DNA from 3 places in the Clostridium moutaii genome. Region 3 is predicted to be linked to each of the others. Evidence: predicted binding sites of a transcription regulator. Region 3 holds the regulator's gene; each other region holds the start of a gene.

Region 1 (10,762 bases), on a different contig from region 3:
TATATGAAAGTTTATTCCTATATAACTTATATTGGTATTGTCATAAGCATAGTTGATTATATTTCTAACAACTTCTTCCGATGGATAATCATCTATTTCAACATAACTTATATGTCCTCCATTGCATAATTTATGATAAGGAGCTTCAATATCAATTTTGTCCTTTATAGATATTGGAAAGCCTACCGGGATATGATAGGAGTTAGTATAATACTCCTTATCTGTCACATCAGGTATTTCTCCGAATATTCTTTTATCCTGAACTATGAACTTTCCACTCAGTCCTTCTGCAGGAGTTGCATAACAGCTCCAATTCAAATGAGTTTCTTCTGTAAGCTTATCCGTATAATTTCTAATATGAGCAATTATTTTTATCCCAAGCCTTCTTGAATTTTCATCTTGGCCATGATGTTTTCCGGTTAATGCAACCAATGTTTCTGCAAGTCCAATAAATCCTATTGCCCATGTGCCTTGTTTTAATATTGGCTCTATGGAATCATCCTGCTCTAAATTTTCAGCTCCTCTCATAAGTTTTTGTCCAGCTACAAAAGGCAAGTCTTTAACCTTTAATCTTTTCAAAATATCATATCTGTGCATAATAGATTGTCTTGAAAGCTCAAGCCTTTTATCAAGCAGTTCAAAAAACTTATCTTTACTTCCCTTGGAGATAATACCAATTCGAGGTAAATTAATAGTAACAGGTGCTATATTTCCCCTGCCCTTTACACCTGCCTCCCCATTTACATTAGAACAGACATAAGTGCGGCATCCCATTGTTGCGGGTATTATGCCTTTATCGTAATACACCTTGTTAAAATCCGCATCCAAATTCATGAATGTGGGATTCATCCTCTTTGAAGCCACTTGGCAGGCTATCTTAAATAGATAATAATATGGATCCTCTTCATTTTTATTTACACCCTTTTTAACTCTGAATATTATATTGGGGAATATTGGCTGTTCACCTTTACCCAAGCCTTTTTCATACTCCAGTAAAAATATTTCACATACTAAAGCTGCATCCTCTGATCTTGGCACACCTATATTTATGGAGCTAAAAGGTACCTGTGAACCTGCCCTGGAATGCATGGTATTTAAATTATAGATCATACCCTGCATGGCTTGCTCTATACTTCTTCTCAACTTTTTATCTAAAATTTTCTCTATTTTATATTCTTCCACTCCCACTGCTTTTAAATCACGGGCTATTTCCTTTCTTGTAGGTTCAACAAAAACAGCCATATCATTATCAAAATCCGGATGAGACTGTCCCCCAAACATGTCGTTTTGTGAGGACTGCAAAAGTATACAGGAAAGTTCTGCAGCAGATTCTATTCTCCTAGGACTTCTTATATTTCCATACCCAGTATTAAATCCACCTAGAAGCATTTCCTTAGTTGGTATATGAAGACAATTTATAGTCAAATTATAGGAATCTAAATCATGATAATATATATCTCCATTTTCGTGTGCTTTAGCCAAATACTTTGGCATGGTAGCCAGATTATGCCATTTGTTGGATTCACTTGCTATTCTTAACAGTTTTGCGCTAAAGTTATTACCAACATTGGCATTGTCCCTGTCTGTCTGAACTCCTATTTTGTCAATGGCTTTCATAAGATCAGATTTTATCTCTCTTATATTATTTCTCTCTTTTCTATAATTTGAGTAAGATAATCCTATTTTCAAATATCCTCTTTTTATAAGTACCTCTTCAACTATATTTTGTATATCCTCTACATTTATTTCTTCTAAATCCAACTTCTCTATATGCTGGGCAACTTTCTGCGTCAAGTCAATAAATTCACTTTCCTTTAATTCACGACCTATTTCATCAGAAGCTCCTTTTATGGCATTAGTGATTTTAATAGAATCAAAATCAACTTTTCTTCCATCTCTTTTTACAACATGTAGCATATATTATTCCTCCCACCTACTATATCTTGTATATCCACGTTGATTATTATACTATGTCGCATATAGAAAATCAATCTTAAAATTAAATTTTAGGAATAATAATCTAAATAATGATAAAACTAATAAAAATTTAAACTTTAGGAGGAAATTTTTATGATTGGCAAAATAATAGATTTAAATATTACAGAGGCTCTTATAAGTTTTCAGGATGGCTCCACTGTTGATGTAGGTACTTCTCATTTGCCTTCTAACATTAAAATAGGGGATGCTGTAAACATAGATCCTCATCCCAAATCTATGTCAAATGATAAGTTCAAAAATACTTCTCCCTTTAATATATTCTAATTTTATTTTCAAACAATAAATTTTACCGTAATAACTTTATATTTAAAATATATGATCTTTCCCCAATGAGTTTTTCCTATAACATTTTTAAGGTTCAGAATAAATCTCTATTTATTCTGAACCTTAAAAATCTGTTTATCCGAAGGCTACCATTGAGTGGTTGATAAGCTCTTCTAAGATTCAGGTACGAAAAGTATTCCTTATGAACAAACTTAACCCGAACATAAGAAGAGCCTGATATACTCTTTTTTATTCTACAGTAATGGCAGAAACCGGACAACCTTCCTCTGCTTCCTTTGCAGAGTCCTCCAATTCTTCTGGTACTTTACCTGTAATTGCAACTGCTTTCCCGTCATCATCCATGCTAAAAACATCAGGACATGTACTTGGACATAATCCACAACTTACGCAAACATCTTTATCAACTACTGCTTTCATAATATTCTCCTGTTACAAATAACAGGACTTTCACCTCTTTCGTTATAATTTAATAATATAAATAAAATTATCTTTGATTTATATTATTCCCCAAAAACTGGATTATTATATGCAAATTAAAATTATTTTAATTTTGTTGCAAAATTATCCAATAAATCATTGTACTCAAAAGAATTGCTTATATAACTCTCTACCTTTCCATCTTCCATGCTTTCTAGCAATTCAGAATTTACAGGCATTTCCTCCAGTAGTTTTAAACCCAGATATTGAGCTTGTTCTTTTGCAGACTTTTTACTAAATAGCCTTATTTTTTCTCCGCAGCTATTACATTTAACATAAGACATGTTTTCCACTACACCTATAATATTTACGTTCATTTTTTCTGCCATTATAACCACTTTTTTTACTATCATGGATACCATGTCCTGGGGAGTAGAAACTATAACCACCCCTTCTAGTGGAAATTCCTGCATTATAGTAAGGGCTATATCCCCTGTTCCCGGCGGCATATCTATAAGAAGATAATCCAATTCCCCCCAGTTTGTATCAGAATACATTTGTTTTAACACTCCTGCTATCATAGGGCCTCTCCAAATAACCGGCTGTTCTTCTTCCTCGGTTAAAAGATTTAAGGATATTACCTTTATTCCCAAAGAGGTTTCTACAGGTAAAAATTTTATCTCCTGGTTTTTATCAACTTGAATTATATCTGCCCTTTTATTGTTTATTCCAAAAAATCTAGGCATAGATGGACCTGTTATATCTCCATCAAGTACTCCTACTTTATAACCTGCAGCCTTCAATTTTACTGCTAATATTCCCGTAACCGTTGATTTCCCAACTCCGCCCTTTCCGCTCATAATACCTATTATATGCTTTATATTGCCGTATTTTGGGAATATAAAATCACACCCATTTTCACTTCTGCTATTGCATTTAGATTTACTTGAACAATTATCACAACTACCCATATTTCTCCTCCTCTTTTATAAATCCATTTATTCACTGGCTATCTTATCTCAAATATTACTCTAAAAATCTTTTGGCTGATTCTGGGATACATTTATAGTCCATCCACCACCACTATAGGTATCATATATATAATAAATTTTTTCACTTTCATTTTTCTTATCCCAGAATGTGATAGTTGCCTTATACAACGTAGATTTATACCCTTCAGTCTTTACTGTAACCCATATATCATATTTATCCTTATCATTGTTACCTATGCCAGCATTTTTAAACTTGCCATTGAGATCTGACTTAAATTCTTCTACTTCAGTGGATAATATAAACCTTTCACCATCTATATCATCTTTAAAATTTATTCCTATTTTTTTATTTCTGTCTTTATCTTTAAAGTACTCATTTAAAGTATTCATTATTGAGCCATAATAAACTTGTTTAAAATTATTGGGAGGCATTCTTATATTCCAAAAATTATTAATTATATCACTATCTATTCTTTTTGATATAATATATGTCTGATCCTTACTATAAAGATTTCCTAAATCTTTTTTATCAAGACCCGCTATATAACTAAACTTATGAATTTTATTATTGCCTTCATCTATTTCAAATATATAATCCGGTTGTAAGGAGGACTTTTTTGATACTTTTTTACCCGAAGACAGTATATCATACAAATCTTTAATTGCATTTTGATCAGTAACTACAAATTTAAATCCCTGATCTCTTATATTTTGAATAACTATCTTATCAACTTTTCCCTGTCTTATGTACTCAAAATCCGAATTTTTTAAGCCAGCTTTAACTTCCAATTCATCTATTTTATTACAGCCACATAATAAAACAGCTACTACAAGTGTACTTAATATTAAAAATATGCTCAATCTTTCTTTAGTGAATTTTTTCAATTTTCTCACCTGCTGCTAAAATATTATCAATTTTTTAATATGTAAATTTCTATCTATCACTTCATTTGCAGCATGGGATTTCAACCCCTTTCTATGCTAAAAAATCTATGAATATTATAACATACTTATAGCAAAAAAATCCCCTTTCATGCAATTAAACCTGAAAGGGATAAAATATAATACTTTACTATTTATACTCTAAAGTTTTTACAATAGTTTCAAATATAGTAGGCATATTCTCCTTGAAATCCGTGTCCTTTACAAAAAAAGAAAATCTGCAAAATTGCTTCCCCTTTTCTAAAAAATATTCTATACCTCTGTAGCTATCTCCAATTTCTTTTGTAATAGTATATTCAACCAAATACCCATCACTGCCATTTATATTAATTCTTCTTATATTATAATCTTTATATAAATTCTGTTCTTCAGATATACTTTTGCTGTTTTGCAAAAATACTTTTAAATCCCCCTTTAAATTCCAAACTTGAACAAAACCATTTATTTTACTGTCTGCACTTTTGAAGTCACTGTGGTATACTATTTCATCTCCAAATATATCCTGATTTCTACAAATCCAATTAGATGGCAATTTATATTTTAATCTATTTTTTAATCCGCTGTACTGAGTTAAAGATTTTATATCATTTTGCATTAAAGCTGTGAACTTTAATTTCATATCAAAGTTTTTTTCAAGTCCGAATAAAATTATCATAAGCCCTATTATAATTATTGTAACTCCAAGTTTTCTTTTATTTATCAATATCACTTTCATAAAAGGCGCCATAATATTATTTTCTTACAGGTATTATTACTGTGTTTGTTTTAAAATCATAAAACATCAGCCAATACCCTGTTTTATTTTTATCTTTTAAAGATATCCATGTGACAAACCCAGATTTACCTCCATAAGGCTGATCTCTTTTATCCTTAGTGCCCAAAATCCCATATATTAAATACTTTACTCTACCCTTTTTATCACATTTATATCCCATTAAATACTGGCAATGTTTTTTTATATATGGATAGTACCCTATCATAGGATAATATATTAAAGCATACTTATTATAATCGTTCATATTATACATATCTTCCATGGAACTTACCGGTACCTTATACCACTTACATCTTTTCAATTCTTTACTTATGTTTTTGGTCTCCTTAAATCCATTCGTAAGATTGTTGAAAAAGTCTCCCTCAGGACCCTTGGGGTAATTTACCGATTCACTCATGCCTTCTTTATTTTCATATTTATGTCTATTTAACTCCGCCTTTTCATACGCCTCAGTGCTGGAATCATCTACATATATAGAACTATCCTCTTTTGGTATCTCATATTCTATATCTTCCATTTCAAGATCCTTTTTAATTTTTGATTCAAAAACATCTTCAATAACTTCCTTATTATTTTTCTCTACTTCATCGTTATCTTTCTCATAATTAGGGATTTCTTTATTCATATCTTTTTCATCTTCTGATTTTTTACATACTTTCTTTTCTTCTGAATCTTCAACCTGTACTACATTATCTAATTTTTCTTCCTTCTCACCTAAATGTGCTTCTTTTATATCTTTTATATCTTTTTCATCTTCTTTTATATTTTCTTTATTGGTCTTAGCTCTTTCTATGCTTTCTTCATATTTATCAAATATACTCTTGTCCTCAACCTTTTCTGGCTTAACGGTCTTTAATTCTTCAACATCCTTATTTTCTTTTTCTTTTAAGTTCTTACTTCTGTCCTCTAATATCCTAAAGGTTTTCCATTCAGGTATTTCTGTACTTGCAAATCCGCTCATTACAGATACTATGTTATTATCCAGCATTCTGACTATAGCGGCTCCTGACACCTTATCCATGGATACACCGCTACCAGCCACATTACTCATAGGATATTCATAGCATATATCCGCTCTTCCATAATCATCTATGTTCATTTCACCTATTTTAATTATATTTTTCATATCCTTTTTATTACATATAAGTATCATATAATACGGTGTTTTTTCCTTTTTTAAATTTTGTACGTAATACGATATTTTGCACTTTTCATTCTTCATCTCCAATTTTGCATATCCTGAAGCAATCTTATCAGAAGCTAAAGAGTACCCTTTTTCGTCTTCTTGTAATATTATAAAGTATCTACTATAACTCTTTTTTTGTGCCAACTTCCTATACCTCCATATATTATATTCATTATAATATATGAAGTAACTTCCAAAAAGTGAACAAATAGTTTTAACTTCTATATAAAAATCGTACTACACTGATTATAAATTAGCGGATACTTCATGTATACAGTCGGATAATTTACCAAATTCCTCAACAGACAATGTCTCTCCTCTTCTTTTAGGATCAATTTCAGCCATATTAAAGGTTTCTTCCATATGCTCTTTAGGAATCTTTAATACCTTTAGGGCATTCCACAAAGTCTTTCTCCTCATATTAAAAGCACATCTTACAATTTTAAAAAACAACTTTTCATCTTTAACTCCAACTCTTGGTTTACTCAATTTAATCAATTTTATAACTATGGAATCCACCTTAGGCCTTGGGATAAATGAAGAAGCTCCTACTCTTCTTATCAATTCAACATCACAATAATATTGAACAAGTATAGATAGTGCACCATATTCCTTACAATCAGGTTTGGCTGCAATTCTTTCTCCCACCTCTTTTTGTATCATTATGGTTAAGGTTTTAAAATTATAATGATCATTTAATAATTTTGCAATAATAGGTGTGGTTACATAATACGGTAGATTTGCTACAATCTTTACACTACTCTCATCATTTATTATTTGGGAAAAGTCCATCTTTAGTACATCTTTATGTATTAACTGAAGATTGGTAAACTCTTTTAACTCCTCTTTTAAAATAGGAATCAAATTCACGTCCACCTCAATTGCGCATACCATTTTTGCGGCCTTTAAAAGTTCCCTTGTTAAGTTCCCAACTCCCGGACCTATTTCTACAACCAAATCTTCTTTATCTATTTCCGCACTATTTACTATATCCTCTAATACTGAAGTATCTATTAAAAAGTTTTGCCCCAAACCTTTTGAAAACCTAAAGCCATATTTTTTCACTATATCTTCCGTAGACAACTCACTCATATTATTTCACCCTATTCATCCTTTTATTTATTTTATTAACAGCTATTTTAAATTCCTCTTTTGTTACTCCATAATTGTTCAGCCTAAATAAAAATTGGGAAGTATTACAATACCCTATGCCAAGCTCTTTTCCTAAAAGATCTCTTTTTTCCTTGGAATTTAATTTTCCTGTAAGTCCAAAAAATATCATATCATTTATGTTAAATTCATATCTTTTTTCTTTCAGCTGGCATTTTGCACTCTTTAAAGCATTTATTATAGTTTCCGGAAGAGCATTTTCCACTCCTATATCTCCATTTTTTATTCCATCCTTTTGAGATATATATGCATGTTTTATTCCTTCAACTCGCTTTGATATAATTTTTCTTATTTTATCTCCTGCAAAATCCGGATCAGTCAACACTATAACTCCCTGTCTTTTCTGAGCTTCCCTTATTCTATCTATAATCTTTTTATTTATTCCAAATCCCCCTACGGCTATAAGCTCAGCATCTACAGCTCTTTTAACAGCTGTTATATCATCTCTTCCTTCCACTACTATTACTTCTTTTATCATAAAGTTCCTCCTCGTAATAAATTGATCCAGTGAACATACATCAACAGATCTAAATCACTTATTTAAAGAAAAAATAGGAGCACATGCTCCTACCCAATTACGTAGACATCAACCCATTTTACGCCCCAGTTAACAGCTTCTGATCCTGAATTGAAAAATAAATCTACTCTATTACCCTTAATAGCTCCACCTGTATCTTCAGCTATAGCATAGCCATAACCTTCTACATAAAGTTTTGTACCAAGCGGTATTACTCTAGGATCAACTGCTATAGAGCTGTAATTTCCGCTGCTTCTCTTTGCAACAGTTCCTGAAGCGGTTATGCCAAATCCTGAATCCCCAGGTCTCTTACCTGTACTTTGATAATCTGCAGTATATGCAGTTGCTTTCATTTTAATGGATTGGGCATAATTAAGGCTTCCACCCCTAGAAGGAGTACTATCAGCTAACGTCCCCACAGCTACAACCTTTTGTACAGGTTCCCTCTTTACAATTTCGCTTATTATTTTTCTGGAAACCTCTTTACCATCTTCATATATTATTCTGGTTGTAGTTTCCTTTTCGCCATTTTGTCCTTCTTGTAAAAGCTTTCTAGTCCCATCTTCAATCTTTGAATCATTTTTTAAAACTGTTTCATATTCTATAGGTCTACTTTCCTTCATGTTTTTAATTTGAACCCTAGTCACTACTATTTTCATTCCTTTTTCAACAGCATGGTCTCTAGATGGATACACTTTATCCAATCTTGAAGTCTTAATATTTTCTTTTTTTAAGAAATCTCCAACATTATCTTCTGCTGACTTTATATTTAGTTTTTTACCATCAACTGCTACTTCAACTTCTACTGCTCTTTTAACTATTAATCTACCTTTATCTTCTACTTTCTTGTCTAGACTAGGTGTTACTTTGTCCCTTGGTCCTATTTTAATTCCATTGCTTGCTAGAACCTTCCCATAAGTATGGCTGAATGTAACGGCCTTTGTCTCTCTACCATCTACCGAAATTATCACCGTTTTTTTTACACTAAACATTATTAAAGTCAAAATTACTAAACTTATAGATACAATAAACTCTATCTTAGGACCACGGGGAAAATATTTCTTTAAGCAAGTTTCAAACCTCTCCACCATAAAAATACCTCCTCTGGGCAAAAGCGACATATCCCATTATAAATGGGATCTAAATTTATGTCAAACATCGCCCTGTATAAAACTGTTTCTCAAAATATCAATGCATCCCTATGCATAAAACTTATAAATAAAATAATTATTTATGATTGCGATATTATAAAAATATTTCATGTTTCAAAACCAGTCATTCAGCTTTCTATTTGAAATACAGTTTTTATTATTTTTAGGTGGTTTTAATATAAATTATGTTGCAAATATAAATTTGATTACTAGAATAATCAAGTTAAAATAAATATGTTGACATCTCTTTCCTATTTTACACTATTATTACAATTTGAGCAAGCGATTTATATTAGAAATTGTTATTTTGCTTATTTTACTTATATCCAATTCTTTTATTTCCGCTATTTTACCCATAATAGATTGAATATACTCAGATCTGTTTCTCTTACCTCTAAAGGGAACTGGTGCCATATAAGGACAGTCAGTTTCAACTAAAATCCTATCAACAGGCACTTCTCTTGCCACATTTATCAGCCTCTTTACATTTTTAAAAGTCACTACTCCTGTAAATCCTATATAATATCCTAGTTTCAAACATTCTCTTGCAAATTCAACACTTCCTGAAAAACAGTGAATCTCACCAATAACATCCTTAAATTGCTTTATTATATTTAAAGTATCCTCATGAGCTGATCTATCATGTATAATCACAGGCAAATTAAGCTCTTGTGCCAATTTCATCTGTCTTATAAATACAGCTTTTTGTATATCTCTAGAAGGATTTTCCTCATAATAATAATCAAGTCCTATTTCTCCTATGGCTCTCACTTTTTTATTTTGTGCCAGATTTCTCAATTCATTTAATGTATTGTTGTCAAATTTATCTGAATATTCCGGATGTATTCCCACGGCTGCATAGAATATATCATGCTTTTCTGCCAATTTAACAGAAGTTCTGGATCCTTCTATGGAAGAACCACAATTTAGTACTCCTACTACATTGTTTTTTTTCAAATCTTCTATTACCTCCTCTCTATCTTTATCAAACTGTTCATCATCATAATGTGCATGTGCATCAAAAATACTTATATCCATATTTATCATTCTCTCCCTTATTGTCTATAAATCCATATTAATTACAGCAAAATACTATCAAAATTTATATAACTTTTGATAGCATTTTACCCTCTGATTTTAATATATAATTGTATTTTAACTTATTGTACTGCCTGTAGGAAGCTCTCCTGATACTGATACTGTAAATAATTTGCTGTTGTCCTCTGAAGCCGCAGACAATATCATCCCCTGTGAAATTTCGCCTTTTAATTTTATAGGCTTTAAATTCGCCACTATTACCACATATTTGCCAACAAGCTCTTCTGGCTT
Region 2 (10,762 bases), on a different contig from region 3:
TTCTATCTGAATCAAAAGGTATTTCATCAACTCTGGAATGTAATTCATTTTCATTATCTTTGTATATATTAAATTTAACTCCTAATTCGAGTAGTGCAATTTCTGTTGGATCTCCAGTTCGAGAATCTTCAGAATAGGTGGCATCACTGCAGAGAACCATATCCTTTACAAGGGCAGAATGTACCCTGTTATTCATATCCAAATATGAGATGTCATTTAAAACACCATCCGCATAAAACCTTGTAACTGTCATCTTATTTTGAGTTAAAGTTCCCGTCTTGTCAGAACATATTATATTTACGGAACCCAATGTCTCTATGGCAGGCAGTTTCCTTATTATAGCATTCTTTTTTATCATTCTCTGGACTCCCACTGCAAGCACTATAGTGACCATGGCCGGAAGACCTTCTGGAATAGCAGCCACAGCTAAACTTATAGCTGTTAAAAACATTTCAAATAAATCTCTTTTTTGAATTACTGCAACAACAAACATAAGAAGACATATTATAAGAACTACAAATCCCAACATCTTACCAAGCTGTGCCAGCTTTATCTGAAGAGGTGTTGAATTTTTTTTATTTTCCTCAAGCATTTTGGCTATTTTCCCTATTTCAGTATCCATGCCAACAGCTACGGCAACACCTACGCCCCTTCCATAGGTAACCATGGTAGACATGAATGCCATATTTCGTTGATCTCCAAGAGCTATGTTTTCACTTTTCAGTATATTCTCCGCATATTTTTGTGACGGTACGGACTCCCCAGTCAGAGCTGATTCCTCTATTTTTAAATTTGCAGTCTCAATTAATCTTAAATCACAGGGTATATATTTACCTGCTTCCAAAATTACTATATCTCCTACTACTACATCCTCAGAAGATATTTCCATAATTTGTCCATTCCTTTTAACCAGTGCTTTCGGGAAAGAAAGCTTTTTTAAAGCTTCCAATGCCTTTTCAGCCTTTGATTCCTGAATTAGCCCTATTATTGCATTTAATACAACTATAATCACTATAATAACCGCATCACTTATTTCCTTAAGTAAGGCGGAAATTACAGCTGCTCCCAATAATATATATATCAATACGTCATTTATCTGTTCAAATAGGAGTTTTAAAATTGACTGCTCCTTTTTTTCAGCTAATTTATTTGGTCCATATTTCTCCCTTCTGATTAAAGCTTCTTCAGAACTTAACCCATTTACAACATCTGTATTAAACTCTTTTATTATCTCCTGGCTGCTTTTTTCAAACCACATAAAATCACCTACCTATGTTTTATTTTTTGAAAATACTATAATCTTATACATATTAAATAATTTATTATCACTGTTGCATAACAATTTTCGCAATATTTTATAATTTATCCTATAAATGCCATTGCCAAGAATCACTTTATTAGATATATATTACATATATGGTTATTGCTTATGATAAAATTATACTATATAGGATGAAAAAGCTCAATATATAATCACTTGTTTTATATAATGTGGTATTATTAACTGTATTATATTATTAAACTCAGTACCTTTTATTTATTTTTAATACAAATTTTAATACAATTCACTATGTTTTTATTAAAATATTATATATAATGAATATAATATATAATATTTAATCATCGATATTTTAAATAAAAATTCGGAGGTATATTATGGAAATTTCTAGAATTGGTGGAACCTCTCCTCATTCTTCAAGTAATAAAAATATAAAAGTAAAAAAAGATTTTTCCCAGAGTTTTAACTCTCAAATGGAAAAAAAATCAGAAGATCAACTTAAAAATATGTTTGATAATATTAAAAAGAAAGGGAATAGATTATCTGTAACCAAATGTTACACAGATGTTAAACTTTATAAAAAGATGATAAAAGAATATCTGGAATCGGTTTTAAAATACATGTACAATGTGAAAAAAGATATAAGTTTCTGGCAGACACAATATTTTATAACAGTGGACACTATAGATAAAAAGCTGGAGGATCTTACTGAGATGCTTATGAACGATCAGAAGAAAAACTTGGATGTGGCCGCTACCATAGATGATATAAGTGGTCTTCTAGTGGATATATATAAATAAAGTTTAGGGTCAAGAGTTTTAGATGATTTCTTCCATTAAAACTATATAACATCAAAAATTATCCATAACTCTTAACCTTTCATTTTTACTTTCTAACTTAAATAAATTGTTATATGACTGAGGCCAGCAGAAGGAGTTCTTCATTTTCATTATATATTTCATCAAATTGACTTATAGGAAGAGGATTAGTTCCCCTGCCTACTTCTATAGTAAATCCGGGTTTCCCATGATATTCTATAAACCAGTCCTTGTATCCTGAATAAGATGTTATACCAGTAGTCTCCTCCATAGTATACCCGCTTACACTGGAAAACATTTCCGCTATTCTCCTTGATTCTGGAGGAGTCAATGCATTATACTGCCAATAAATAACCCGTCCCTGACTATGATAAGCCAATACCAGTCTAAAATTATGGCTATTTGTAAATCTTACCATTGTCCTGGTTTCCGGTTCTGATTCAACATAAGGTCCTGAATATCTGGTAGGTCCCGGACCATACACACCATAAGAAGGTTCTGCCTCCTTTGAAAGCTGCCAGTTTGCATTATAATTATGATTAATATCAACCCCTCTGTTATTTGCTTCCCAATCTTTAGAGAAATCAGTACTACCACTATTCCATCTTATAAGATCCCTGTAAAAAGGATTGTCACTGGTTAATCCATTCAAAACAAGCTCTACTCCATCAGGGTTTACCATAGGTACTATATATATGCTGCTCCTGCTCCATATATCCCCTATATTGTATCCTCTTATATTTCTACCTTCAGAATAGGCTCTTGCAAAATTTTCTATAAATTTCATCAAAAGTGGAGTTGTTATCCACTCTAAAGCATGATGGGAACCATTATAGGATACCTGATTGTCCCCTACTCCAAGCCTCACATAATATAACTGTCTTCCAAGTACACTTTGTCCGGCACTTCCTACAGTCATAAATGGATATCTGGCTTCCAGTCCCATCAAATCCGTTTCCAGTACATTGTAAGTATAATTTATATTTGTATTCACTACATCCATGCTATAGGGTACTTTAATTGTGCTTCCTGGAATCAGACCCAAAGGTTCTATCAGCGGATTAGCTGTTATTATTTTATAAACTTGAGTCCCATATTTTTTACTTATGCTGTATAATGTATCTCCCGTTCTAATGATGTAATTATCATACCCCAGCATGAAACTTCTAAGTATCCTATAAGTATCCGGTCCTATTATTCCATCTGGCAGCAGACCATTGTTTCTCTGAAAGTCTTTAACTGCACCTTCAGTTTGTATGCCATACATTCCATCTATGGGTCCCGGATTGTATCCTGCCTTTTCTAAAGTAGCTTGTATCTGCATCACCTGATTATTTTTGGAACCTAATTTAAAATTGGGCATATTCAATCTCCAAATATTATTAACACTATATTTTATACTTAACTTATAAAATAAGTGATTAAATATTATCTGTGGACTCTATCCTTTAATAGCACACTACTTGTAGTTTTCAGCCTTTTTAATATACCCCTCTGCTGAATTCCTTAGAAAATTTTTTTCCTCTTCCGTAAGCTCTCTCACAACCTTTGCCGGTGATCCCATACACATCACTCCAGATGGTATCTTTTTATTCTTAGTTACAAGGCTCCCAGCTCCTATAATGGTCAATTCCCCAATTTCGGCATTATCTAAAATTATGGATCCCATACCAATTAAAGAATACTTTCCGACTTTACCTCCATGTATTATTGCATTATGTCCCACAGTGACATATTCTCCTATTTCTACGGGATTCATTCCTCCGCTGGTGTGAAGGGTACAATTATCCTGTACATTACTTCCTTTTCCCACATATATATAATTCACATCACCCCTGAGTACGGCTCCAAACCATATACTGGCTTTTTCATGAATTTTTACTTTTCCTATAATTTCTGCATTATCTGCTATAAAACAATCTTTATCTATTTCCGGCATGTAATTTTGAAATTTTCTTATCATATGACTTAATCTCCTTCGTATTGATATTTATTTATATTTTAACACTAATTATAAACTACTTGGAGTTGAATGAGGAAGTATTTTATAAGTTTATCTATCATAAAGTATAAATAAACTTATAAAAAGCATTCTATTTAAAAATCAGGGTGAAATATGCCATATATATAAATTGAACTTTTATGAAATATATAATATAATAAATAAGCACTATATGTAGTACTTATTTATTTAAATAAGTACTACATATAGTATTTGCTCTTTGAATATACATACAAAATATATAATTTCGATACAATAACTTATACAAGGAGGTAAATTATAATTGGATAGTATAAAGGACTTGTTCAAAAGATATTATACAAAATCCCTTGAAAAAAACAATAATAAAACAGTATATGATTTATTTAAATGGAAAAAAACAGATGTGTTTTTAAAAGATCATAAAACCCATAAAGTTCTGGTAGATATGAAAGATCTAGAATTTCCAGAGCAATATTCTCAAAATGCCTGTGACATAATAGCCTCTAAATACTTTAGAAAAGCTGGTGTTCCAGGAAAGCTCGGCTATGAAAACAGTATGAAATCAGTAGCCCACAGAATGGTAAATTTTTGGCGTGAATCTTTAAAAGATGAAGGATTGATAAAAACAGAAGAAGAAAGTTCTATTTTTTATGATGAATGTGTGTATGGACTTTTAAATCAAATGTATGCTCCTAATTCTCCTCAATGGTTCAATACAGGTCTTAAATTATCCTATGGCATAAAAGGTGTAAAACAGGGAAATTACTATTTTGATGATACCCTTAATAAAGTAATGGAATGTGAGGATAGTTATACCAGGACTCAGGCCTCTGCCTGTTTTATATTATCTATTGAAGATAAACTTTTAGGCCGCCATTCCATATCCGATCAATTTGTAACAGAAACAAAGTTATTTAAAGGTGGATCCGGAACCGGTACTAATTTTTCCACCATAAGAGCAAAAGGTGAAAAATTATCTGGAGGCGGCTCATCCTCAGGACTTATGAGTTTTTTAAAAGCATTGGACAGAAATGCAGGTGCCATTAAATCCGGGGGCACTACAAGAAGAGCTGCCAAAATGGTGTGTCTGGATGTAAATCATCCTGAAATCATGGATTTCATAAGCTGGAAATCAAAAGAAGAGGATAAGGTAAGGGCTCTTGGCAAAATGGGATACGATATGGATATTGATGGTGAGGCTTACGAAACTGTTTCGGGTCAAAACAGCAATAATTCAGTAAGATTTTCCAACGGCTTTATGGGTAAAGTAGACAGGTTAAAGGCAAATCCCGATGAGACCATTAATCTTACAGGGAGAGTTGACTCCAAAGTGGCAAAAACAGAAAAAGTAAAAAAAATTTGGGATATCTTTAATACATCTGCCTGGAAATGTGCAGATCCTGCCCCTCAATTTAGTGATACTTTTAATGCCTGGCACACATGCCCTGCTGGAGAAGACGGAAAAGTAAATGCTTCTTATAACAGTATTAATTCTACAAACCCCTGCGGTGAGTACGCTTTTTTAGATAATACTTCCTGTAATCTTGCTTCTATAAATATATATAAATTTTATGATACAGATAAAGATATTTTTGATATAAAAGGATATTTGCATATAATTAGCCTGGTTCAGTTAATTCTTGAATCCTCTATACATTGGGGACAGTTTCCTACTGAAGACATAGCAAGAAAAACTCATCTTTTTAGAACCACAGGACTTGGTATATCCAATATAGCATCATTATTTATGGTTATGGGCTATCCTTATGACTCAAATGAAGCCAGAACGCTGGCAGCTTCACTGGTGGGAATACTCACGGGTCAGTCCTACTATGTATCCTCTCTTATGGCAAAAGAGGTAGGATCTTTTGAAAAGTTTCAAATAAATAAGCCTTATATGATGAAAGTGCTTAGAAATCATGCTAGAGCAGCTTCTGTAGATATGGAATCATTTTCAAAAACCATAGGCTCCAGCTTTTCAAATGAATTTGAAGGATTAAATTATACCCCTTTAAAAGTAGATCATGAACTTCTGAAAATACAGAATCTATCCTATATAGGAGATAAATTGAAGAGCTGCTGGATAGATGCACTTAAAAGCGGTGCCAAATTTGGCTATAGAAATGCTCAAGTTACAGTTATAGCACCTACTGGCACTATATCTTTTGCCATGGACTGTGGTGCTACTTCAATAGAACCATTTTTTAGTCATATCGTCTATAAAAAATTATCTGGCGGCGGATTTATGACAATTATAAATCCGGTGATAACTATAGCTTTAAAAAAGCTTGGTTACACCACTGAACAAATAGAAGATATATTATCTTATGTACTTGAAAAAGAAACTGTAACTGAAAATGATTTTACTTACGAAAAAATACTTGATGGCAAAATAGAAGGCGCTCCTCACTTAAAAGATGAACATCTTGATATATTTGACACTTCAAATAAATGCGGCAGCGGTGAAAGGTATATTGATCCTATGGGACACGTAAAAATGGTAGCCTCCATAACCCCCCTTATATCAGGCTCAGTGTCTAAAACTGTAAATTTGCCCAAAAATGCTTCCATACAGGACTTTAAAGATGTAATCTTATCCTCCTGGAAACTTGGAATTAAAGGTATTGCTCTATACAGGGATTCTTCTAAAGCGGCCCAGCCTTTAAATACAAGTTTATCTGCCTCGGACAACATAAGGCTGGAAGACTTAACCTATAATCAACTTTTAAACAAGGCCAGAGATCTGCAAAAGGGGGTAAAATATTCCAAAAGGGATAAACCTGTGGGAATCCGCATGGGAACAACCCATCCTGCGCAAATAGATGATGTGAAAATATATACCACAGTGAACAGATCCTCCAGCGGAGAAATATCTGAAATATATATAACTACAGATAGAGAAGGAACTATAATAATGGGACTTTTGAATTCTCTGTCTAAGGCAATATCCGTAATGCTCCAGTATCACGTTCCAGCACAGGATATATCCAGGATGCTGCGAGGCCAGAAATATGAGCCCTATGGATTTGTTCAAAAACACCCTTATATAAAATACGTATCCTCTATATCAGATCTTGTAAGTAAGATAATAGATATAGAACTTGGAGATTTCTCCAAATGTCAAGTTAAACCTGAAAATTATGACAAAGACAGTTTGATTTTAGGTAATTCTTCCACTGAATTAAATTCTCAAAAAATTAATACTACTGAAATCAGATCAAAAAAAATAGATGGAGAAAGAATATATGGTTCAACCTGTCCTAATTGTTCCAGCACTAGAATGGTGAGAAACGGCACCTGCATGGTTTGCCTTGACTGTGGTTCCACTACAGGCTGCAGCTAAGCAGAGAACCTAAATCTTTGATTTGACGTGAATCGCTTACTCCGCTGACCAAAGGGCGGAGGAGTTTCTCATATTAGAACCTGAATCTTTGATTTGGTGTGAATTACTTACTCATAACAAGCAGTTGACAGCAAATACACTGTCAACTGTTTATATTTTATTATTGATTATGCACTGCTCATTATTTAAAGGCTGCTCATCTGTATCATAAATACGTTCCATTGTAACCGTTTCACCTGGATTTATAATTATAAACTCCTTGTCATTCCAGGGACCTGTCAAAAGCTTTTTAATATATTCAAGTGTTCCAGGCAATACTTCATATTGTAATTTCAATTCTTCTGCTATTTTTTTTGTTTTTTCTAAGTAACTTTCAAGATCATATGCTCCAGTTTCTATAACTCCCAATCTCTTATAATGTTTAAAAATTATACTATAAATTTTTTCCGCTTTTTTCTTTCCATAACGTTTTACCGCATCCTGATATTCAACCCATATATTTCTTTCAGATTCCAGCCATCCTTTAGTTAAAAAATAAGTTCCACTGCCGCCAGCCAATTCATTACGTCTTTTGCAAGATCCTAAAAGCAAAGTAATGCAATCATCCACCCGTGGAAACACCATACGGTAAGTTGGAGGTTTAAGCCCAATTATAGAATTTCCGCAATACCCAAAAGCCAAAATAACTTGATCTACATTTGATATATGGTTTAATTCATGTTGCAAACACTCCTTTAAAGAATCAGGCTGCAGGTGAAGACCAGACTCTATCCACAATACGGGATAATTACATTTGATTTCATTCACTATTTTTTTTAATTCATCTTCAATAGTACGACAAGCTACAATCAAAGTATTCATTTTTAACTTTCATCCCCCTTTTACCTGTATTTTCAATATTATTTGCTAACTCCATGTAATTTAATATAATCTCCACGAAAATAGGTTATCCCAAGTCCAATAGGCCTATCTTCAATATCATATAATTTTTGTTCTACTACAAACAGGGCAATTTCATCATATATATGAAGCAATTTTTTCGTTCTTTCTTCCGGAACCTTTGCATATATGATAAGTTCCTTATTTAAATCATACAGAGAAGTCCTGTTGGATATCATTTCAGGGAAAGTGGCATTTTCAATTTCGTTTTCCACAATAGGAACCCCCCTCTGATATAGCAGGTACTTGATATCATAGGCCATAGGCTCTTCTTCAGTGTAAAACAGCCTTCGAATCATTATAACTTTTTTATTCTTGCTAATTTGAAGGTTGCCGGCTAATTCCTCATCAGGGAAAATAATATCTACAGATAAAAGTTCTATCTTATCCACATTATTAATTAGGTTATTCATTTCATCATAAACAAAAATATATTTATTATAATCTGGCTTTTTTACAAAATAACCTTTTCCAGGAATGGAATATATATACCCCTCATTTGATAAAATGGAAAGTCCCTTCCTTACTGTCATCCTACTGGTGTCATACTCATTACACAAAGTTGTTTCAGAAGGCAAATCATCACCTGGATTTAGTTCGCCGCTGCTAATTTTATTTCGTATATCCTCAACAATTTTAACATATATTGGACTCTTCATCATCTTGCTACTCCTTACTATTCTTCCCTCATCCATTTTAAACATATTTTAGTCCCAGTAGAAGCATCATTGGAAAAATCATCTGTCCCAATATACTTGCTTATATCCGAATTCATGTGATTGGCACCTGCAATAATTTTAACCCTGTTTCTTATTCCTGCTTTCACAAGAGCTCTTATTACATCTCTCATAGTCTCTATGGTATTTGTAAGTGCGGCGCTCATGGCTACAATATCGGGTTTGTTTTCCTTTACAGCTCTCACAAATTCCTCTTTTGGCACATCTACACCTAAATCGATTACTTCAAATCCATTGGCCTCCAGCATACCTTTAAAAATATCTTTTCCAATATCATGAATGTCACCTTTTACTGTTCCCAGAACTACTTTTCCTACACCTTTATCTTTATTCTGGAGAAAGTGTTGTTTCATTTTATCCAATTCTAAAATTCTTCTAAAAATAAGTCCTGAAAGTATTAAATCCGCTATATAATAATTTTTATCTTCGTATAATTTTCCAACCTTCTCCATGCCTATATTGACAGTTTCCAATAGGGCTACCGGATCCATTCCCTTGTTCAAAGCTTCAGCAGCAAGCTTTATTACTGCTTCTTCATCCAATTGTTCTACATGTTTTACAATCAACTTTTTCAATTCCGTGAGGTTATCCATCTTTTCCTCCATTGACACTTAATATAATTAAAAGCAACCTATTTAATTGCCCTTTAAACAATAGCCTTACATCAAAATTAAACATATCTATTCTAATTATAATATTAGAATTGCAAAATGTTTTTGTCAATACTAGTCAGATATTATATGAAGAAATTATGTGAATATTAATGAATTTTCAGGCAATTTTTAAAGCAGATACACTTCTTTTTTTGAGTTCTAACTCAAAGTCCGGAAGTGTATCTCTTTAAATTAGATATAGTATAATTTTTCAAATACTGTTTTATTTCTATATCTACAATAATAGATAAATCAAATACTGGAATATTGCTTCTTCAAATCCCTGAAGTTTTGCCTTTCCAAACTCAGATACCTTAGGGTGCTTTTCCCTATACTGTTCCCAGGTCCTATAATACTTGCTTTCAAGTTTTCTTGAAGGAAGAACTTTATAGTCATTTTTGTTAAATTGCATTCCTGCTGTTTCCCCAGCATCGCTATAAGCTGCATGATCATGAACATATTCTGTAACAGCACAGAAATTTTCCATATTGACATCACTAAGTGATAGTGGTTGTTTATCCATTCCAAAAATATATTTTCCACCAGGAGCTAGTATATCTATTACTTCCTTGGCCTTGTCTACACATTCTTCCTTGGTATGAGTTAAAAGTGTTAACATTGGATACAACCCTGTTATGATGTGTTTCTTCCCGAGTTTTTCTTTGATCTTTTTAATGTCACCATATTCAAACATCATGGTTGTATCCGTAGGTAGTTCATACAGATAATCAAGATACCTGGTCCAGTCATCTTCACAGAATATATTACAATGTATTCCCATTGAAGCATATTCATCAAGTAATCTTTTAAAGCTCGGCCACCACAGTTTTGCAAAATCCTTTTCACGCATGAATGTGGGCATATGAAGAGGTAGAAATACTGAACCATAATTTGATATCTGTGTTGGCATACCTTTTTTAAGCACTATTGGATAAAGTGCTTCGCATGCTTCTGCTACCTTTTCAGGAGTTCTCCTTATATCTACACTTATACCTTTGAAACTTCTGAG
Region 3 (10,762 bases):
ATTTTCATTAAAATAGAAATATATATAAAAGATAAAAGATAGATGACGAATATAGATAAGGAGAGCTTTACATAGAAAATTTTATTCCTGATTCAAATTGAAATGATAAACCTTATTTAAAAGTAGGATTTATTTGGGAATAAATGCCTGAGAAAGGGGATCTTAAAATGGTAGTACTGCAAGATCTATTAAAAGAAACTATTAAAGAAAATGCATCGGATTTACATCTAACAGTTGGGACACCTCCAGTCATAAGAGTAAATGGTGAACTTAAGAGATTGGGAAAAGAAAAACTTCAACCGGCAGATACTGAAAAATTTGCCAGGGAAATATTAGAAGAAGATTATGAAAGATACAATAAGATTGGAGAGGTCGATAGATCTTTTTCCATATCGGGACTTGGAAGATTTAGAGTAAACCTATTTAAACAAAGGGGGAGTTGTGCTGTTGCAATAAGGGTTATAGGCTTAAAAATACCTACTTTAAATGACCTCAAGCTTCCAGATGGAGTAAAAAAACTTTTAGATTGTAAAAGGGGATTAATTTTAGTAACAGGAGCTACAGGCTCAGGAAAAAGCACTACCTTGGCAGCTATGATAAATGAGATCAATTTTACTAGAGCTGCAAATATAATAACTCTTGAAGATCCAATAGAATATTTACATAAACATAATAAATCCATAATAAATCAAAGGGAAATAGGCAAGGACTCTTTAAGCTATGCCAATGCATTAAAATCGGTGCTTAGGGAAGATCCAGATGTGATTTTGGTGGGAGAAATGAGGGATCTTGAAACCATAGCTATTACCCTTACTGCAGCTGAAACAGGACACTTAGTATTTTCAACTTTACATACCATAGGTACTGCTAAGACCATAGATAGGATTGTAGATGTATTTCCACCTTATCAACAGCAGCAGGTAAAAATACAGTTGGCAGCGGTACTAAAGGGCGTAATATGCCAACAGCTCATACCTAAGTTGGATGGTAAAGGCAGAATACCGGCAATTGAAATTATGATTGCAACTACAGCTATTAAAAATATGATAAGAGAGGGGAAAACCCACCAGATAGAATCTTCAATGCAAACTGGAGCAAAATATGGAATGAAGACTATGGATATGTCACTGGCGGAGCTTTATAAAAATGGGCTCATATCCTATGAGTCTGCCATGGCCTATGCTATTGACAACAATATGCTTGCTAGAATAATTTCTCTATAGAATTAAATGTAAAGGGATAGAGTGTTGAGTTCTATCCCTTTTTGTGTATTATTTTAAATTGCTATAGTAATTAAATTTTATTTGTGCTAAAATAGCCTTGAATTAGGGGGGATTAAAGTGAGCATTTTCAAAGAATTAATTCATGATGTCTCTCGTGTTTTAACCTATACAGTTTATATAATATCAATGTATTACTTATGCATATCATTTTTTGGCATACTTAGAAAAAAGGATACTAAAGAGACAAAACCAAAAAGAAGTTTTGCATTGATTATAGCAGCTCACAATGAAGAGATTGTAATTGGTGATATTATAGAGAGTTTAAAAAGACTGGATTATCCTAAAAAATTATATGATATTTTTGTAATTGCCGATAATTGCACAGATAAAACTGCGTTGAAAGCAAGAAAAAAGGGAGCTTATGTGTATGAAAGAAATAGCATAGGAAAACGTGGCAAGGGGTATGCACTTGAGTGGATGTTTGATAAAATTTTTAATATGAAAAAAAAATATGATGATGTTGTAATATTTGATGCAGATAATCTTGTTCACAAAAACTTTTTAAAAGAAATGAATAAGCAACTTTCCAAGGGATATAAAGTTGTTCAAGGTTATCTAGACAGCAAAAATCCTGGTGATACTTGGATTACAGGCAGTTATTCAATAGCATTTTGGACCAATAATAGAATGTTTCAGCTGGCCAGGAGCAATTTAGGACTATCAGCTCAATTGGGGGGAACGGGTTTTTCCATAGATACGGACATTTTGAAGAAACTAGGTTGGGGTGCTACATGTCTTACGGAAGATTTGGAATTTACCTGCAAGCTAGTATTACATGGATATAAGGTGGGTTGGGCTCATGATGCTATAATATATGATGAAAAGCCACTTACCCTTTCACAATCGTGGAATCAGAGGAAAAGATGGATGCAGGGATTTACAGATGTATCCAGCAGATATTTTTTTAAACTTATTAAAAAATCCGCAAGGAACTGTAACTTTATATTGATGGATTGTGCCCTTTACAGCATTCAACCCATAATAACTGTGCTTATAGGAATTTCAGCTATAAGCGGTGGAGTTCAATATATGATGAAAACATTCAATTTGATATCTAATTTTAACACAATAATATATTCTATAAATTTTAATTTGTTTACGGTAGCAGTGGTATTACTTTCAATACTGCAATTTGTATATACTCCTTTTATATTGATTTTGGAGAAAAAATTGGATTTTAGAACATTTGTGTATTACATATTCTATCCATTGTATGCTATTACTTGGTTCCCAATTTCACTTCTAGGTATAATAGGTAAAAATAACAAGGAGTGGAATCATACTATTCATAGCCGAAGTATAAAGATAAAAGATTTGGAAAAAGCTAATTAAAAATAAATGGATTTTATCAAGGGAAGGACTGTAAGTCTTTTCCTTTTATTTTATGTTATAGAAAGAATAAATCAATATTATTTAACTGTATTTGAGATTTTATTGAAATGTGATAAAATATAAGAGGAAAATTAGACTTTTTGTGGAATATATATTTTTAATGGTTCTCTTTATACAAAGGAGGGAAATATTTTAATGAATGAATATATAGTCGGTATAGATATAGGTTCCTCTAATATTTGTGCTGCTGCTGGAAAAATGGACAAACATGCTGAAGTACAGATAATGGGCATAACTTCTTCAAAGTGTAGTGGTGTAAAAAGAGGAATAGTTGTAGATATAGATAGTACATCAGAATCTATAAAAGAATGTGTAAGTTCACTGGAAAGAATGGTGGACACGAAAATAACTGAAGCCTATATATCTCTACCAGGGGGAATAAGTGAGCTTATTTGGAATAAGGGGGTAGTTGCAGTATCTTCAGAAGATCGTGAGATAAAGAAAAATGATGTAAAAAGAGTTTTAAAAGCATCTAAAATAATTACGATTCCCAACGATAAAGAAATAATAGGGGTAATACCTCAACAGTACATAATTGACGGCTATGATAAAATAAAAGATCCTATAGGTATGAGCGGGTTAAGATTAGAGGTAGATGCACAGATAATACTTGCCCAATCAACTGTAGTAAATAATATTTTTAAAAGTGTAAATAAGGCTGGAATAAGAGTACTTGGAGTAGTATTTGAGCCTATAGCTATATCCGGTGTAGTATTGAAAGAAGAAGAAATTCAAAGAGGTATAGTTCTTATGGATATTGGTTCAGAATCCATAAACATTTATGTTTATGAAGGTGGAGATTTAAGAAGTGTAAGCACTTTACCTTTAGGTGGAAATATTATAACCAATGATATTGCGGTGTGCCTCAAAATTCCTGTTTCAGAAGCAGAAAAGCTTAAGATAAAGTATGGAAGTGTTGGCTCAGATTCACTTAAGGATAATTTTAAAATAGAGATAAATGCTAATTATAATAATAAGGTAAAGGTTGATTACAATATCTTAAATCAAGTTATAGAAGCTAGGGTTGAGGAGTTATTTTTATTAATAAATAAAGAAATAAGATTATCTGAGTATTTTGACAAGCTTTCCGGAGTAGTTATGGTGGGTGGTGGTATGGCACCGATAAATGGTGTAGTGGAGATTGGCAAAAGTATTCTGGGAAAACCTGTAAGAATTGGAATCCCTAAGTACATAGGAGCGGCAAGTCCATTGTATGCTACAGCAGTTGGAGTAGTAAGGGATGTTTCCAATTCTATGAAACTTAAAAATACCATGGATATGAATCCAACTAAAAATGATAATTTACCTGACTATAAAAAAATAATTGAAGATGAAGAAGAAACGAAAAAGGAAGATAAGAGCAATAGATTTATATCAAAAATAAAAGATTTTTTTACGGATTTTTTTTAATAAAGGAGGTAGAGGTATTATGTTAGATTTCGATGTTGATGTTCAACAGTTTGCTCAGATAAAAGTAATAGGATGTGGTGGCGGAGGAAACAATGCTGTAAATAGAATGATAAAAGAAGGATTAAAAAATGTTGAATTTATAGCTATAAATACAGATAAACAGGCACTGATGCTTTCACAGGCATCACAAAAAATACAGATAGGAGATAAACTTACCAAGGGTCTTGGGGCAGGGGCTAATCCAGAGATAGGACAGAAGGCTGCAGAAGAAAATAAAGATGAAATATCTCAGGCTATAAAGGGAGCAGATATGGTATTTATTACAGCTGGCATGGGTGGAGGAACTGGTACCGGAGCAGCACCTATAATTGCAGAGCTGGCTAAATCTATGGGAATACTTACTGTAGGTGTAGTTACCAAACCTTTCCCCTTTGAAGGCAGAAAGAGAATGCTGCATGCAGAAATGGGAATAAAAAATTTGAAGGAAAAAGTAGATACATTGGTTACCATTCCAAATGAAAGACTTCTTTCCGTAGTGGATAAAAAAACCACTTTAATGGAATCTTTTAAATTTGCCGATGATGTTTTAAGACAAGGTGTACAAGGTATATCAGATCTAATTACTATACCTGGACTTGTAAATCTGGACTTTGCAGACGTAAGAACAATTATGATAGATAAAGGTCTTGCACACATGGGTGTAGGCAAGGGAAATGGTGATAACAGGGCTCAAGATGCGGCAAAACAGGCAATATCAAGTCCTCTGCTCGAAACTTCAATAGTTGGTGCTACAGGGGTGCTTTTAAATATAACCGGCGGGCAGGATCTTGGGTTATTGGAAATAAATGAAGCTGCTGAAATAGTTCAAGAAGCGGCAGATCCTGATGCAAACATAATTTTTGGAGCTGTCATAGATGAGGATATAAAGGATGAAATAAGGATTACTGTAATAGCAACGGGTTTTGAATCAGATAAAGGAGAGGTCAAAAGAGAGACATCTTCGAAAACAGATGCAAATGTCTCTAAACCTATGGGTATAAGAGATAGTAGAAATGAAGCAGCTGCTTCTGTAGAATATGAAAAATTTAATGAGAATAATCTGGAAATACCTGCTTTCTTAAGAAGGCAGAAAAAGTGAGAAATTCACAGCTGGCAATCAATGTCAGCTGTGAATTTTTTTATTTAGCTGAAAATTTCAAGTGGTGAAAATCATAATAGGAATAAAAGGAAATTTTGTGACATATTATAGAAGATAAAAATATTGGCAGAAATTAAAAAATGACAAAATTTTGAAATGCATAGGTATATAATAAAAGCAAATAACAGGAAATAAGGGTGGAGGTGATTGCATATTTGGTTGTATATATAGACTTGCTAATCTTAATAAATTTAACAGTTGATTTTTTCTTGTTATATATTACTGGCAGAACTCTCAAATTAAAAATGAGATTTGGATTTATGTTTTTAGCAGCAGCCATAGGGAGTATTTATACAATTACGTTAGTTTGCCCAAGTTTAAGCTTGTTTTCCGCCTTTTATTTCAAAATCATAGTTTCAATTGTATTGGTTTATGTTTCTTTTGGCAATAGAGGTTTTATGGTTAATCTGAAAATATTATCGGTATTTATTCTCTATTCAATGCTGCTGGCGGGATTATGTATATTTATTCAATATAGCATATATTCTTACGTGGATGGCCCTATTATAATCAATTTTCCATATCAATGGCTTTTTATTTCACTTATGATATTGTATATAACTATTGACAGATTAGTGGTTTATGCCAAAGATAGGAATAGCTTGTATACACTAGTTTACAATGTGGATATTGTATTCAAAAATAAATGCGAAACCGTTAAGGCTTTCCTGGATACTGGAAATGAGCTTAGGGAACCAGTAACTAATTTACCAGTAATAATAGTTGAAAAATCTGTACTTGAAAATATAAATTTAGAAGGGGTATGTGAATTCTATATACCTTATAGGGTTATAAATGGTGAGTGTGGAAAACTTCAAGGTTTTAAACCCGATGTAATAAAAATAGATCTGGGAAAGGAAGTTAAATACAGGGAAGTTATAATTGCCATTTGTCAAGAAAAATTAAGTAAACTTGGTGATTATCATGCTCTTTTGTCCAGAGGAGTAATGTAATGTTCACAATTATATAAATAGTAAAAAACAATTGATAGTGGAGGATAATTATGCTTAAGTTAAAAATGTTATTGAACAGGATACTGGTAAAATTTAAATTTGTAATAAGAGATATATATTATATAGGTGGTAATGATGTACTGCCACCGCCTCTAAGTAAAAAGGAAGAAGAAGAATTGGTTTCAAAATTGGTTTCAGGAGATGAAAAGGTAAGGTCTACGCTTATAGAAAGAAATCTGCGATTAGTAGTTTACATAGCCAGAAAGTTTGAAAACACAGGGGTAAATGTGGAAGATCTGGTGTCAGTGGGAGCTATAGGACTTATAAAAGCAGTAAATACCTTTAATCCTGAAAAAAAAATAAAATTAGCTACTTATGCATCCCGATGTATAGAAAATGAAATACTTATGTATTTGAGAAGAAACAGCAAGGTAAAGGCGGAAATTTCTTTTTATGAACCTTTAAACGTGGACTGGGATGGTAATGAGTTACTGCTTTCTGATATTTTAGGCACTGATAATGATGTGGTATATAATTTTATAGAAGATGAGGTAGATAAACAACTTTTAGTTATTGCCATGAAAAAATTAAGTGACAGGGAAAAGGAAATAGTAAATTTGAGATTTGGATTGAACGGCAAAAAAGAAAGAACACAAAGGGAAGTTGCAGATTTACTTGGTATATCACAGTCCTATATTTCCAGACTTGAAAAGAGAATAATAAAAAGACTAAAAAAAGAAATAAATAAAATGTTATAAGGTTGTCTTTAGTATAAAATCTGGCCTCTTAGTAAATACTTAAAATGCTATATATTCTAAAGGGGCTGATTACATGATAATTAATAAGGTTGAGATTTGTGGCGTAAATACATCAAAATTGCCAGTTCTAAAAGGAAAGGAAATGAAAGAGCTTTTAATAAAAATGCAGCAAGGAGACAATAGTGCTAGAGAAAAATTTATAAAAGGCAATTTAAGATTGGTGTTAAGTGTAATACAGAGGTTTAACAATAGGGGAGAAAATGTAGATGATCTATTTCAAGTAGGATGTATAGGACTTATGAAAGCTATTGACAACTTTGATTTAAGTCAAAATGTTAAATTTTCAACTTATGCGGTTCCTATGATTATAGGTGAGATAAGAAGATACTTGAGGGACAACAACTCAATAAGAGTAAGTAGATCACTTAGAGACATTGCCTATAGAGCACTTCAAGTTAGAGATAGATTAATAAGAGAAAATAACAAGGAACCAACTATATCTCAAATAGCTAAGGAATTACAAATACCTAGAGAAGAGGTGGTATTTGCATTAGATGCAATTCAGGATCCGGTATCTTTATTTGAACCCATATATCATGATGGAGGAGATGCCATTTATGTAATGGATCAGATAAGTGATACTAAAAATGTAGATGAAAATTGGCTTGAAAATATAGCTATAAAGGAAGCTATGAAAAAATTAAACAATAGGGAAAAATTGATTCTTAATTTGAGATTTTTTGATGGGAGAACTCAAATGGAGGTGGCAGATGAAATAGGAATATCTCAAGCTCAAGTATCTAGGCTGGAAAAGACTGCATTAAGGCACATGAGGAATTATATATAAGAGCTAAAGATATATTAAATTGAATTTTTGTGTTTTATAAAAAAGGATGGAGGGGTGTACATATATGGATATGGAAGGTGATTTATTTTCCTTAACTAATTTAAAAGATATGGAAATTATAGATGTAAACACTGGTACAAAATTGGGGTTTATAAAGGATTTAAAGATAGACTGTGACGAACATAGAATAATATCTGTTGTTTTGCCTTCTCAGACTTCTAAAATATCCTTATTTAGCAAAAATGAAGATATAGAAGTACCCTGGGAAAATATAAAAAAAATAGGGGTGGATGTAATTTTAATAGATGGAGAAAAATTGGCAGATAAAGTTTAAAAAAATTCTGTATTATCTAAATAAAATCATAGTGTAAATTGCAATAATTAAAATAAATAGTAGAATCTTCAGCAAAAAGGTGTATAATTACTTATATATTATATTATACAAAGGACGTGAATTAAGGTGAAATGCCCTTATTGTGGATATGGAGAAAGTAAGGTAGTGGACTCTAGATCTACAGATGATGATATGGCTATAAGGAGACGAAGAGAGTGTTTAAACTGTAATAAAAGATATACTACTTATGAAAAAATTGAAAATGTACCATTGTTAGTCATAAAGAAAGATATGAATAGAGAGTATTTTGATAGAAATAAAATATTGAACGGACTTATAAAGGCATGTCAAAAGCGACCTGTTTCAAGAAAACAAATTGAGAGCATAGCAGATGAAGTGGAGAAAAAAATAAATAATAAAATGCTTACGGAGATAAGTTCTTCTGAAATAGGAGAAATGATTATGGAGAGCTTAAAAAAGGTGGATGAAGTATCTTATGTAAGATTCGCATCTGTTTACAGACAATTCAAAGATATAAATACTTTTATGGAAGAGATAAAAAATCTTATTTCCAATAAATAAAATGGTATGCACATGCATATCATTTTATTTATGTTAAATTTAAGTTGAAAAGGTTAAGTTTTTAAATATATTTCCAGTTATCATTAAATGATGTTAAAATATATTTAAAGTATTTTTACATAAAGTAATTCTTAGATTCAGGTGGATTTTACTCATAGGGAATGATTTTGTACCTGAACCTTATTAACAGTATTCTTAGTGTCTTTAGCACTTAGAATACGTTATCCTTTAGGGGAAGAACGTATCCAGAGGCAGCAGTGCTTATCCCCCACTTTACGAAGTTGGGGATGTTAGCAATGGCAGCCTTCGAATAAAATTAATTTGGAGGATAATATGAAAAAATTTGCAATTGGACCATATGAATTTATAAGTGTAGATTTTCAAGGAGCAAAAGCAGTATTTTCGACAGCTAAAAATAATTTGAATTTTAATAAAGCAGAAAATTCAGGAAAAAGAAATATTGAAAACCTAAAAAACTGGTTTGAATTAAAGAATGTAGGGTATTTGAATCAGGTTCATGGATGTAAAGTTATTGATTACAATAATGAGATGGAGGATGGAGATGGTATAATTACAAATAAGCCATATACAGCTGTCGGAGTTTTTAATGCGGATTGTGTTCCAGTACTTATATATGATAAAAAAGAAAAAGTAATAGCTGCAGTTCACAGTGGATGGAAGGGAACACTAGCATGCATTGTTTCTAAAGCAATTGAAAAGCTTCAAAGAGATTTTAAAAGTAAACCGGAGAATTTGCAGGTATGTGTAGGACCTCATATTCACAGTTGTTGTTACGAGGTGGGAGAAGAATTGATAGATAAATTTAAAAATTCATCTTTTTACAGAGGCAAAGATATATCTGAGGGTAGAAATTTAGATTTGAAAAAGTGCATATTATATCAATTGCAGGAAAAAGGAGTTAAAGAAAAAAATATAAATTATCTGGATATTTGTACGGTATGTGATGGTGAATTCCAATTATATTCTTACAGAAGAGATAAAAATACGGGAAGAATGTTTTCATTTATTTATTTGAATCCACTTGCTGAATAAGCCTAACAGTTGTACAATGCAGTTGATTATTAATCATTAACTGTATCATGGAGGTGTAATATTATGTCACAGAAAAAAATATTGATAGTAGATGATGAAGAACATATTTGTGAACTCATTGGATTTAATCTTAAAAAGAATGGATATAAGGCTATTGTGGCAGGTGATGGATTAAATGGACTAAAGATTGCAAAAGAAGAAAAACCTGATCTCATTTTGCTGGATGTTATGCTTCCGGAGTTAGATGGTTATGAGGTTTGTAAAGAAATAAGAAGGGACAGTGGTGCCATATCTTCCACACCTATAATAATGATAACTGCCAGAGGAGAGGAGTTTGACAGAGTATTGGGTCTTGAACTGGGAGCAGATGATTATATAACAAAACCCTTTTCTATAAGAGAGCTCATAGCTAGAGTTAAAGCCGTTCTCAGGCGAACTGACATAAAGACCGTAGATAAAAACTATAGGTTTGGAAATATAAGTATAGATTTTGAAAAGCATGAAGTTATCAAGAATAGGGATAAAGTGGAGTTAACGCTGAAGGAATTTGAACTTTTAAAAATACTCATAGAAAACAAGGGGAGAGTTATGACCAGGGATTTTTTGCTGGATAAGGTATGGGGATATGAATATGTTGGAGAAACTAGAACTATAGATGTGCATATAAGACATCTGAGACAGAAAATAGAGGACTTGGATGGCAAGCCTAAATATATAGAAACCATTCGTGGAATTGGTTATAGATTCAATTCAGAGGAATAAGTGGTGATGGTGATAAAATGAAGAAAAAATTAATGTTCTCCATGTTGTGCACCCTTATATTTAGTATGCTTATAACCACCTTATTGTTTATAGTTATTGAAAATCGTGAGTATATTGAAAATATGGAACAAACTTTAAAATTAAATAATCAAATTATAATAGATGTAATAAAACATGAACCATCAGAGAA

What was found. The regulator NrdR, encoded in region 3, represses ribonucleotide reductase genes. The targets are predictions, from matches to a motif close to CACNANATNTNGTG.
Region 1: AB8U03_RS04030 (anaerobic ribonucleoside triphosphate reductase) is a predicted target of NrdR. The motif match lies at 1,935-1,948, and genes of this name have one in related genera.
Region 2: AB8U03_RS02615 (vitamin B12-dependent ribonucleotide reductase) is a predicted target of NrdR. The motif match lies at 4,266-4,279, and genes of this name have one in related genera.

Annotation. Positions count from the first base shown of each region.
Region 1 covers NZ_JBGEWD010000002.1:272,809-283,570, forward strand. Annotated here, with positions in the region: gene AB8U03_RS04030 (anaerobic ribonucleoside triphosphate reductase) at 1-1,917, opposite strand, end outside; gene AB8U03_RS04035 (hypothetical protein) at 2,071-2,262, shown strand; gene AB8U03_RS04040 (ferredoxin) at 2,512-2,700, opposite strand; gene AB8U03_RS04045 (Mrp/NBP35 family ATP-binding protein) at 2,823-3,671, opposite strand; gene AB8U03_RS04050 (hypothetical protein) at 3,732-4,577, opposite strand; gene AB8U03_RS04055 (PsbP-related protein) at 4,765-5,349, opposite strand; gene AB8U03_RS04060 (DUF7922 domain-containing protein) at 5,366-6,739, opposite strand; gene rsmA (16S rRNA (adenine(1518)-N(6)/adenine(1519)-N(6))-dimethyltransferase RsmA) at 6,842-7,687, opposite strand; gene rnmV (ribonuclease M5) at 7,689-8,243, opposite strand; gene AB8U03_RS04075 (3D domain-containing protein) at 8,333-9,373, opposite strand; gene AB8U03_RS04080 (TatD family hydrolase) at 9,701-10,471, opposite strand; gene metG (methionine--tRNA ligase) at 10,589-10,762, opposite strand, start outside.
Region 2 covers NZ_JBGEWD010000001.1:510,011-520,772, forward strand. Annotated here, with positions in the region: gene AB8U03_RS02595 (calcium-translocating P-type ATPase, PMCA-type) at 1-1,258, opposite strand, end outside; gene AB8U03_RS02600 (YaaR family protein) at 1,657-2,079, shown strand; gene AB8U03_RS02605 (M14 family metallopeptidase) at 2,189-3,460, opposite strand; gene AB8U03_RS02610 (gamma carbonic anhydrase family protein) at 3,557-4,060, opposite strand; gene AB8U03_RS02615 (vitamin B12-dependent ribonucleotide reductase) at 4,383-7,424, shown strand; gene AB8U03_RS02620 (DUF1638 domain-containing protein) at 7,575-8,285, opposite strand; gene AB8U03_RS02625 (GntR family transcriptional regulator) at 8,324-9,022, opposite strand; gene AB8U03_RS02630 (cobalamin B12-binding domain-containing protein) at 9,040-9,693, opposite strand; gene AB8U03_RS02635 (uroporphyrinogen decarboxylase family protein) at 9,989-10,762, opposite strand, start outside.
Region 3 covers NZ_JBGEWD010000003.1:99,562-110,323, forward strand. Annotated here, with positions in the region: gene AB8U03_RS04820 (type IV pilus twitching motility protein PilT) at 168-1,223, shown strand; gene AB8U03_RS04825 (glycosyltransferase family 2 protein) at 1,341-2,615, shown strand; gene ftsA (cell division protein FtsA) at 2,811-4,085, shown strand; gene ftsZ (cell division protein FtsZ) at 4,105-5,223, shown strand; gene spoIIGA (sigma-E processing peptidase SpoIIGA) at 5,439-6,236, shown strand; gene sigE (RNA polymerase sporulation sigma factor SigE) at 6,287-6,994, shown strand; gene sigG (RNA polymerase sporulation sigma factor SigG) at 7,068-7,841, shown strand; gene AB8U03_RS04855 (YlmC/YmxH family sporulation protein) at 7,906-8,175, shown strand; gene nrdR (transcriptional regulator NrdR) at 8,302-8,757, shown strand; gene pgeF (peptidoglycan editing factor PgeF) at 9,091-9,810, shown strand; gene AB8U03_RS04870 (response regulator transcription factor) at 9,874-10,572, shown strand; gene pnpS (two-component system histidine kinase PnpS) at 10,590-10,762, shown strand, end outside.